DNA from 2 places in the Heliomicrobium undosum genome. Region 1 is predicted to be linked to the other one. Evidence: riboswitches for the same ligand, from Rfam matches in the RefSeq annotation. Region 1 holds a riboswitch; the other holds the start of a gene.
What was found. Region 1 has a riboswitch for cyclic di-AMP ahead of GTO91_RS11700 (KamA family radical SAM protein). Riboswitches for the same ligand answer to the same signal wherever they lie in the genome.
Positions count from the first base shown of each region.

Region 2: linked by a shared signal. The riboswitch ahead of kamA (lysine 2,3-aminomutase) and the one ahead of GTO91_RS11700 (KamA family radical SAM protein) in region 1 are both predicted to bind cyclic di-AMP.

Region 1 covers NZ_WXEY01000012.1:72,268-77,047, reverse strand. Annotated here, with positions in the region: gene GTO91_RS11705 (HD-GYP domain-containing protein) at 1-360, shown strand, start outside; gene GTO91_RS11700 (KamA family radical SAM protein) at 446-2,239, opposite strand; cyclic di-AMP (ydaO/yuaA leader) riboswitch at 2,358-2,495, opposite strand; gene hcp (hydroxylamine reductase) at 2,680-3,963, opposite strand; gene GTO91_RS11690 (long-chain-fatty-acid--CoA ligase) at 4,263-4,780, shown strand, end outside.
Region 2 covers NZ_WXEY01000028.1:14,110-18,889, forward strand. Annotated here, with positions in the region: gene GTO91_RS15925 (methyl-accepting chemotaxis protein) at 1-1,632, opposite strand, end outside; cyclic di-AMP (ydaO/yuaA leader) riboswitch at 1,991-2,132, shown strand; gene kamA (lysine 2,3-aminomutase) at 2,326-3,639, shown strand; gene ablB (putative beta-lysine N-acetyltransferase) at 3,639-4,496, shown strand; gene GTO91_RS18515 (hypothetical protein) at 4,515-4,643, shown strand.

The sequences.
Region 1 (4,780 bases):
GTGGCCGATCGGGTTTACCGGAAGGGCTACCTCCCCTACCAGGCCCATGAGATCATCCTGGCGGCCAGTTGCCGCGAACTGGACCCGCGCATCTCCCAGATCTTCCTGCAGAACATCGCCATCTACCCCATCGGCAGCACTGTTCAACTGAACACCGGCGATATCGGCGTCGTCGTCGACGTGAACAAGGCCTTTCAAAGCCGCCCCGTCATTCGACTTCTCTACGACGCCGATGGGCTCCCTTTGAAGCGGCCCTATGAGATGGACCTGACCCGCCACCTGACCGTCTTCATCGACAAGGTGCTTTTCGAAGAGCATGTGCGGGAGTTGACGACGCCTCACTACCAGGAAGCAAAATAAAGAAGAGCCTCGGCAAATCGCCGGGGCTCTATTCTTCGACTCACTTCTTTGGTCGAAGCGTTTTTGGCTGAGTCATTCGATCCGCCTAATAGTAATACCAGATGCTCCGGTACGCCTCAGGCGCCTCCCCCCGCTGCGCCAAGGCATGCAAGAAATCCTGGATGGCAACATCGGTGAACAGGAATGGCTGTGGGTCGGACGGCATATCCCAAGGGTAAAACTCGTAGATCCGCCGCCCCCGGCTGTCGACCATGATCACCTCATGATCCTGGCCGGCGCGCAGGTAGTTTTTTCCGAGGCGGGGGATGTTGAAGACGGCTTCATCGGACCGGTTCAGACCGGGCATGAGTCGCGCCTCCTCGGCCTGCTCCTGGAGCAGGCGGGCGATGGGAACCCGGTAGGCGCGCGTTTCCTCCTTGCCTTTGGCGTTGAAGGTATAGTAGGGGTCAACGCCAATCAAGCGCAACAACCTGCGCAGCGCCGCCATCTCGAAGCGCCGGGCGTTTTCCAGCGTAAAGACGCCCTGGTTGTAGACGGGCAGGCCGCGCCGGCGCAAGCGCTGCACGGCTTCAGCCGCCTCGGGCGTCACCTCGTAAGGGTGTTCGAAGTGGGTCATGACGACCACTTCCCGCCGTCCCGGAATCCGGTACGATGCCAGCAGATCGGCGAAGGCCTCGGTGATGCGCATGGGCAGAACGACCGGTGTCCGGGTGCCGATGCGGATGCGCCGGATATGATCGAAGGCGCAGACGGCATCGAGCACTTTTTTGAGCGCTCCGTCGGACATGATGCCGGGATCGCCGCCGGTGATCAGCACCTCTTCCACTTCCGGGTGCTGGCGGAACCAGGCCAGGGCTTTGCTCATCTTGTCCTCGGAGGCCGCCGCCTTCGGCGAGAGGACATCGTCGATCTCCCAATTGCGCTGGCAGTAGACGCAGATCTGGGCGCAGGTGTTGTAGGGCTTTAAGATGGCGATCATGGGGTAGCGACGGGTGATCAGCCGTTCCGGCGACGTGTCCCCTTCGCCCATGAAGTCGAAACTCTTGGAGGGGTCCCCTTTTCCCGCCAAGATGCCTTCCACATAGTCCATCGGTGGCAACACCTGGGCGCGCACGGCATGGTCAAAACGCCGGTGGGGTTCCCGATCCATCAACATCACATAGTAAGGGGTGACCCCGAAGGCGATCCCTTCTGACCGGGCAAGCTCGATGGCTGCCCGCTCCTCGTCGGTGAGATCGACCAGTGCCTGCAAAGCGCCGGCGTCGCGGATCACATGGCGGCACTGCCAGCGCCAGTCATTCCATTCCTCCATCGTCGCCCCGAAATGGTCGAGAAACCGCCGGCGGTCGGCCTCCCGGCGCTCGATGACATCGTTCCGCAAGCCGTGGGCGTACCGTTCGACCTGCTCGAGCACCTGCCGGCCCAACCGGCTCAGCCGCCCATCCCGCCCCGGCGTCACAACCGCCTGCGTTTCATAAAGCCCTGATTTCTCTTTCATTGCCAGGAAAAGATGGCGCATCTCCTCCACAAAAGCCTCGGAGGCGGCTACCGTTTCCCCATGGGCCAACTGAAAAAGAACTTTCAGGGCGCTTTCATGGGTCAGTTCCTCGTTGCGGCGGGCAAAGGTGTTTTTTAACACCTGGATCGCCTTCCGGCTGAGCGCTCGTTCCGCCGGCGCCACAGGCGCCCGGGAATGGAGGATTTTTCGTTCAAAGTCAACCAAGTAATTGAAGGCCCGTTCCCTGGCCTCATCGAGGGTCCGGCTGTGGCAGAGCAGTTCAAAAAAAATCAGGTTCTCCCCCCAGAAGCGCTCCAATGCCCGCAGGAGTTCCCCCTCATGGGCAGCTTCAGGGGGTCGCAAAAGGGCAGTACGATCCATCATGCCATCCTCCTCTTTGTTGTCCAGTTTAAAGAGAAAAAGCCCTCGGCCTGGAGAGCCGGGGCTTTAACGCGCAATGAAATAAGAGCCTGAACAAAATGGTGCAGACTGTTGCGCCCCAACGTACCATCCACGCTGACGAAGTTAGCTGACGGATTCGGGTGGATTGCTCACCCTACCGGCGCAACGGCCGGATTCACCCCAAAAATTGGTTCCCCCGCTCCCTGGCATGCCAGGAATTAAGCGTTCTCGTGGGCGTATGTTGTTATCGTATACAGTATATCAAAGAATTCTCTGAAAGTACACCAATTTCCCCAAAAAACGGAAAGCGGCCCCCTTTGGTGGAGGACCGCTTCTTTGTTCCGTGTCCGAAGTTCCCTTGTGGGGATTCTGTCGCAGGGGTTCCCTATTCACTGGTAACCCTTGCCGGGTATCCCTTTTTATTCGCCGAGCATCTTCTTCAGATCCGCTTCCACGTCGCCAATCAGGTTGAGGCCGAAGTTCTGCACCAGCACGTCGACTACGTTGCCCGTCAGGAATTCGGGCGCCCGGCCGCCCAGGTAGATGTTTTTCACGCCGAGGCTGAAGAGGCCGAGGAGGATGGCGCAGGCCTTCTGCTCGAACCAACTGAGCACAATCGACAGGGGCAGGTCGTTGACGCCGCAGCCGAAGGCGTCGGCCAGGGCCAGGGCGATTTTGACAGCCGAACCGGAGTTGTTGCACTGGCCCAGGTCGATGTAGCGGGGGATGCCGTCGATGTCGCCGAAGTCGATGTCATTGAAGCGGAACTTACCGCAGGAGGTGGTGATGATGACACAGTCCTTCGGCACAGCCAGGGCGAGTTCGCGATAGTACTCCTGCTCTTTGATCGGGGCGTCGCAACCGGCGATGACGAAGAAGCGGCGGATCTTGCCGGCTTTGACGGCTTCGATGATCTGGGGCGCCAGAGCCAGCACGTTCACATGGTGGAAACCGGTCGTCATCGTCTTGTCCGACTCCCAGTTGGCTTCCGGCAGGGAGAGGGCCTTTTCGATCAGCGCCGAGAAGTCGTCATTGACGATCTTGGGCACGCCTTCCAGACCGGCGCAGCCGTAGGTCCACATGCGGTCGCTGTAGGAACCGCGGATGGGCATGACACAGTTGGTTGTTCCCAGGATGGCGCCGGGGAAGGATTCAAAGAGCTTGCGCTGGTCGTGCCAGGCTTTGCCCACATTGCCCTTCAGGTGGGCGTACTTTTTCAGTTCCGGGTAGCCGTGAGCCGGCAACATCTCCGAGTGGGTGTAGATGTTGATGCCCTTGCCTTCGGTCTGCTTGAGCAGTTCGAGCAGAGCGTGCAGGTTGTGGCCGGTGACGAGGATGGACTTGCCCTCCACCTTGTCAGAGGAGACGGCGATGGGGACAGGGATGCCGAACTTGTCTGTATGGGCGCGGTCGAGCAGGTCCATCACCTTGACGGTGGCCGTGCCCACCTTCAGGGCCATGGCCACATGCTCGCCGAGATTGAAGTTGGAGTTGGTCAGCGTCGAATAGAGGGCCTCCTGGGTGATGGCGTCCACCTCAGGGTCGCTGTAGCCCAGTTCGCGGGCGTGGGTCGCATAGGCGGCGACGCCTTTGAGGCCGAAGATGATTGTATCCTGGAGGCTGGCGATATCCTCATTCTTGCCGCAGACGCCGATCTTCGTGCAACCGCCTTTGACGGTTTGCGAGCACTGGTAACAGAACATGGTCCAGTTCCCCTTTCGTTTTTATAACTTAGTAACTTACTTATATAATAACTTGCCTTCTGCGATGAATCTGTGATATTGATCACACTTGGACAAAAAATATGTCTGCGGACATTGCGGCGCTGATGGCCCGGTGATAGAGTTATGGATACAAAACGCAAAGGGGCGCATTTGCTTTCGGTTAGGGCCAACAGTCTCGGAGCCGTCGAGATGACGAGATACCGAGACGCTGCGTGCCCGCCGAAGCGTTCCGGCAAAGGCCCTTTCAGGCAATCTTATATGGAAAGAGGGATCTCCCTGTGCTCGTCCACGAACTGATCCGGCAGGGCACTCCGGAAAAAACGGCCCTCATTGAAAAGAACGGCCGTTACAGTTACGCCACCCTCCAGGAGACGGTCGACCGCTACCGCCGCTGCCTCTACGCCCGCGGCGTGCGCCCCGGCGAACGGGTTGGCCTCTTTTGCCGCAACTCGGCCGATTTCATCTTCGCCTACATGGCCATCGCCAGCCTCGGCGCCGTCGTCATCCCCCTCAACATCATGTTCCGCCCGAGGGAAATCGGCTACATCCTCAGTGACGCCGGTTCCCGCCACGTCGTCACCGACCGCGCCCTGGAACTGGCCAGCGCCGAGTTGAACGACAGCGACCTGCCGGCCCAGCACCTGCTATCGGCATTGCGGGAAGAGGCGCCCGCCTACGGCGACCTCCCCGTACCTGATGCGGTCCTCACCGCCGAGGATCCCTGCGTCATCCTCTACACCTCCGGGACGACGGGTCGACCGAAGGGCGCCATCCTCTCCCACCGCAACCTGGTCAG
Region 2 (4,780 bases), on a different contig from region 1:
GGCCAGTTTGCGCACCTCTTCGGCGACAACAGCGAAGCCTCGGCCATGTTCGCCTGCCCGGGCCGACTCAATCGCGGCGTTCAGGGCCAGCAGGTTCGTCTGCTCGGCGATACCGGTGATGATGTTGACAAATCCGGCGATGCCTTCTGTCGCTTCAACCAGTTGGCCGACGACTGCTGCGATTTCCTTACGGCTGGTATCCAGATTTACCACTGTTCCGGCGACGAGGTCCATCGTTTTCAAGACCTCTGCCGCCTGATCACTGACGATGGCGCTGTCATGGGAGGCCGATGTGGCCGATTCGGCCACATGTTGGGCCGTTTTTGCCACCTCGTCGGAGCCCTTGCCTGCCTCTTTCAGGGCGTCCGCGTTATGAATGGCGTCACGGGCCACCCCTTCGACGCCGGCGGAAACCTCGGCCATCCCTTTGTTGGCGCTTTCCGCTGCCTGGGCCACCTGTTCCGTCGACAATGTCATCTGATCCACGGCGCTGCGAAGACCCACGATGACCTCCCGGTTGGCGGCGATCATGGTGTTGAAACTCCGGGAAAGGTCACCGATCTCATCAGTTCCATCGATGTCCGAACGAACCGTCAAGTCCCCCCGGCTGGCCGTCTCCATGAATTCCTTCAGCCGGTAAATGGGTTTGACGAGGGAGTTGGCCAGTGTCAGCGAGACAGCCACCGCGATTCCGGCGATCACCAGCCCTGCGATGATCAGCGTCGTAATCAAGCGGGCCGCTTCGGCGCGCAGGTCATCCACATTGACGCTGGCAACGATGTACCAGTCCCAGGGCTCAAAGTAACGGAAGATGGACAGTTTCTTTTTTCCTTCATAATCGTATTCCATCTTGCCGTTCTTCTCTTTGATTATCTGCTGGATGAAGGGCAGGTCGTTGCCGTTCTTGCCTTTCAAGGTGGGATGAATGATAAAGTCCCCTGCCGTATCCATGACAAAGGCATAGCCGTTCTGGCCGACTTTGATGTCAGCGACGGCTTTTTCCAGGATCGGATCCTGTTCCTTGACGCCCACGTAAAGGGCGCCCAAGACTTTACCCTGCTTGTCCGTCAAAGGGGTATATCCTGTGATGTACCAGCCTGTGACCACAAAGGCGCGGCCCTGAAAGGGCTGTTTGCGCAGGATCGACTGGTACACAGGCGAATCGCTCTTGATCGAGGTCCCGACGGAACGCTTCCCCTCTTTGTCGAGGACGTTCGTGCTGACCCGCACCAGTTCATTGTCATGCAGCAAAAAGACCGTCGCCGTCCCGCCGATCGTTTCCTGGAGCTTGTCCACATACGCCGTATCCAGGGTCAACCGCTGATTGCCGGCATACAGGGCCGGCAAGTTGTACTTGCCCACCTGCGTGGGCTCACCGACCTCTAGGCGGACTTCGCCAAAGTCAGCCAATTCCGTTTGGGCCTCTTTCATGTTAAACCTTAGTTGTTCTTCCAGCGCAGCCTGGCGGATCCCCACCATGCTCTGGATCGATTCGGTGATGTGTTCGCTGTCTTTAGCGGCTGCCCGTGTAAGGGCCTCATCGGCTTTCATCCCGGCCAGGACGCCGAGAACACCGGCGCAAAAAACCGTCAGGACGACGAAACTGGCGATCAACTTGTTTTTAATCCGCATCTTCTCATCTCCTCTTCTTGTGTCGCCCAATTTTTCAATCCGGTAGGCAAAAACGGATTCTGGAACGATGGAAAAAACGGAACTCAGGCTTTATCACGAACACCTCGTGAATGCGTTTTTTAGAGCGATTAAGGATAATCGACTATCTCGGCTTACATACAAGGAAGTTCTGCCTGTCATGATTGCTCTCGCAACTAACAATAAATAAATTATATAATTATCCCCATTAGTAAAACAACCGGATATTCTTTCATATATAGGCGCCCCTCATGCTTCACCGAATTGCAATATTAACCAATTCGGCCGAATTGGGTTTACGCGCCTTTTTTTCTATGTTATCCTTATAGAGTGAAAAGTTCATAGACCAGCGCTGAGTTCCACAGGATGTGGAAGCGGGGGACCCAACTTTTTGGGGTGAATCCGGCAGTTTATCTGCTGGTAGGGCTGACTCTCTGGCCCGAATCCGACAGCTAACTTCGTAAGCGCCTTATGGAGAGAATACCCTTTGGCTTTGTCGCCGATGGGGTTGTATTGCGCTTTATTATTGTTTTTGAAGATGCCTTCACCGCATTGTTCCATAAACCCCCTTCCCCTACCCTCTGCTCCCTTTACGGAAACGAAGACTCACGCTGGCGATACCGGCGTGAGTCTTTTGTTTTGCTCTTTTTTCAATTGAATACAAGGAGGATGGAAATGACTGCGATAAGCAAACAATTCTGGCCCGAGGCCACGACTGAGCAATGGAATGACTGGCGCTGGCAGATGGCCAACCGCATCGACTCACTGGACCCACTGCAAGCCCGCATGGAACTTGCCCCGGAAACGGCGCTGGCCGTGGAACGCTGCCTGAAACACTTCCGTATGGCCATCACGCCCTACTACTTTTCTCTGATCAACCTGGAGGACCCCAACTGCCCCATCGGCCAACAAGCAATCCCCTCGCTCCATGAACTCTCCCTATCGACAGCCGATCTCGAAGACCCGCTCCACGAAGAGGGCGACTCCCCTGTTCCCGGCCTGACCCACCGCTACCCGGACCGAGTCCTGCTGCTTGTCACAGACCAGTGCGCCATGTACTGCCGTCACTGCACCCGCCGTCGCTTCGCCGGCGCTCAGGACCGGGCGCGCAGCAAAAAAGACCTCATGCTGGCGCTCCACTACATCCGCTCCCATCCCGAGGTCCGCGACGTGCTCCTGTCCGGAGGCGACGCCCTCTGCATCAGCGACGAGATGCTCGAATTCCTGCTCTCCTCCCTCCGGCAAATCCCACATGTGGAGATCATCCGCATCGGCACGAGGACGCCGGTGGTCATGCCCCAGCGGATCACGCCGGAACTGGTCAGCATCCTCCGCAAGCACCACCCCGTCTGGCTGAACACTCATTTCAACCACCCCCGGGAGATCACCGCGGAATCGGAGCGGGCCATCGCCATGCTCGCCGACGCTGGGGTGCCCCTGGGCAACCAGTCGGTGCTGCTCAAAGGCGTCAACGACTGCCCCATCACGATCAAACAACTCGCCCAGAAGCTCGTCCGCATGCGTGTCCGTCCCTACTACCTATACCAGTGCGATCTCTCCCGCGGCATCGAACATTTTCGCACCCCTGTCAGCAAGGGGATCCATATCATCGAGATGCTCCGCGGCCACACCTCCGGTTTGGCCATCCCCACCTTTGTTGTCGACGCGCCGGGCGGCGGCGGCAAGATCCCCCTTCAGCCGAATTACCTGATCTCGCAGTCGGAAGACCATGTGGTGTTGCGCAATTACGAGGGTGTCATCACCGTCTATCAGGAACCCCAGGACAAACAAAGCAGTTGCGAGCGTTGCGGCGAACAGCACTGCCACTCCAAGCACGCCAGCCGCGCCGGCCTGGCCAAACTGTTCCGGGGAGAAAAGGTAAGCCTCGTTCCCCAGGACAACTTTCGGGAGAAACGGCGCTTGAACCGCCTCAAAGCCGGCGAGGCTACCGCCGGCGACCGCCCCGTCGAAAGGGTGGTGAAGCACTGATGCGCGCCTGTCGAACCAACGATTCCCGCTTCCTTTCCGAGAGCGCTCCAGCCCTGTCGGGCTTTACGATAGATCAAACCAACCTACGGCTGGTCATCGACGGCTACCCTCGGGTGAGCAACCCCGCCCGCCTGGCCGAACACTGGATCTCCCTGGCGCGCGAACAGGGCCTCGAAAAAATCTGGCTTTGGACCTTTGACAAGGACGTTGCTGAGTTCCAGGCCTCGGGTTTTGTCGAAGAAGGCCGTATCCCTGAAGATTCCTATGCCAAACCGACGGTCATTCTGGCCCACTATCTCCGGCCGGAACGGGGCCGTTCCGAATATATCGCTGAAGAGGACATACTGCTCCGCCACATCCAGGAGGCGCCTGTCCGCCCGCTGTCCCCATTGCCGGAAGGATTGCGCGTCGCACATCTCTCACCGGTAGACAGCCCCGCCATCAGCAGGCTGATGCAGGCCGTCTTCGCGTCCTATCCAACACCGGTCGACGACCCGCGCTATATTGCCGGGCTCATGGAAAAGGGCTGTCACTTCGCCGGTGTCTTTGACGGCGAAGAACTGGTCAGCATGGCGGCCGCTTACCCCGACAAGCGGTGGCAGCGGTGCGAAATCACCGACTGCGCCACCCTTGACGGTTATCGCGGACTCTCCCTGACAGAGCGGCTGATCGGTCGCCTTGAACCGCTGATGCTTCACTGGATGCCTTTTCGATTCTACACATTGGCCCGCGCTCGCTCCTACGGAATCAACCGGACTTTTTTCAAACTGGGCTACCGCTTCTGTGGACGACTGATCAACAACTGTCATATCGCCGGCGGTTATGAGGATATGAACCTCTGGGTCCGCCTTCCTTAAATCGTCTGCATCAAATACGTGCAAGGCTCCGCCGCCACCATCGGCGCGGTGGGCATCGAATACGCCGTGATCCGCAAATCCTCGGTAGTCATCATCAGCATCACCGCTGTGATTGCGGTGATGGCGTTGCTGTATGTGTATCTTTGAAGATGGAAGAAAGACCTCATTGTGCGTTGATTCTCGCCAAGAAACAACCCCGCTTCCGGCTTGGTCGGAGCGGGGTTGTTTCATTCAAAAACAAAATGGAACTTTTTCGTCGGGGAATGCGTGGCTGGGGTTCTTCT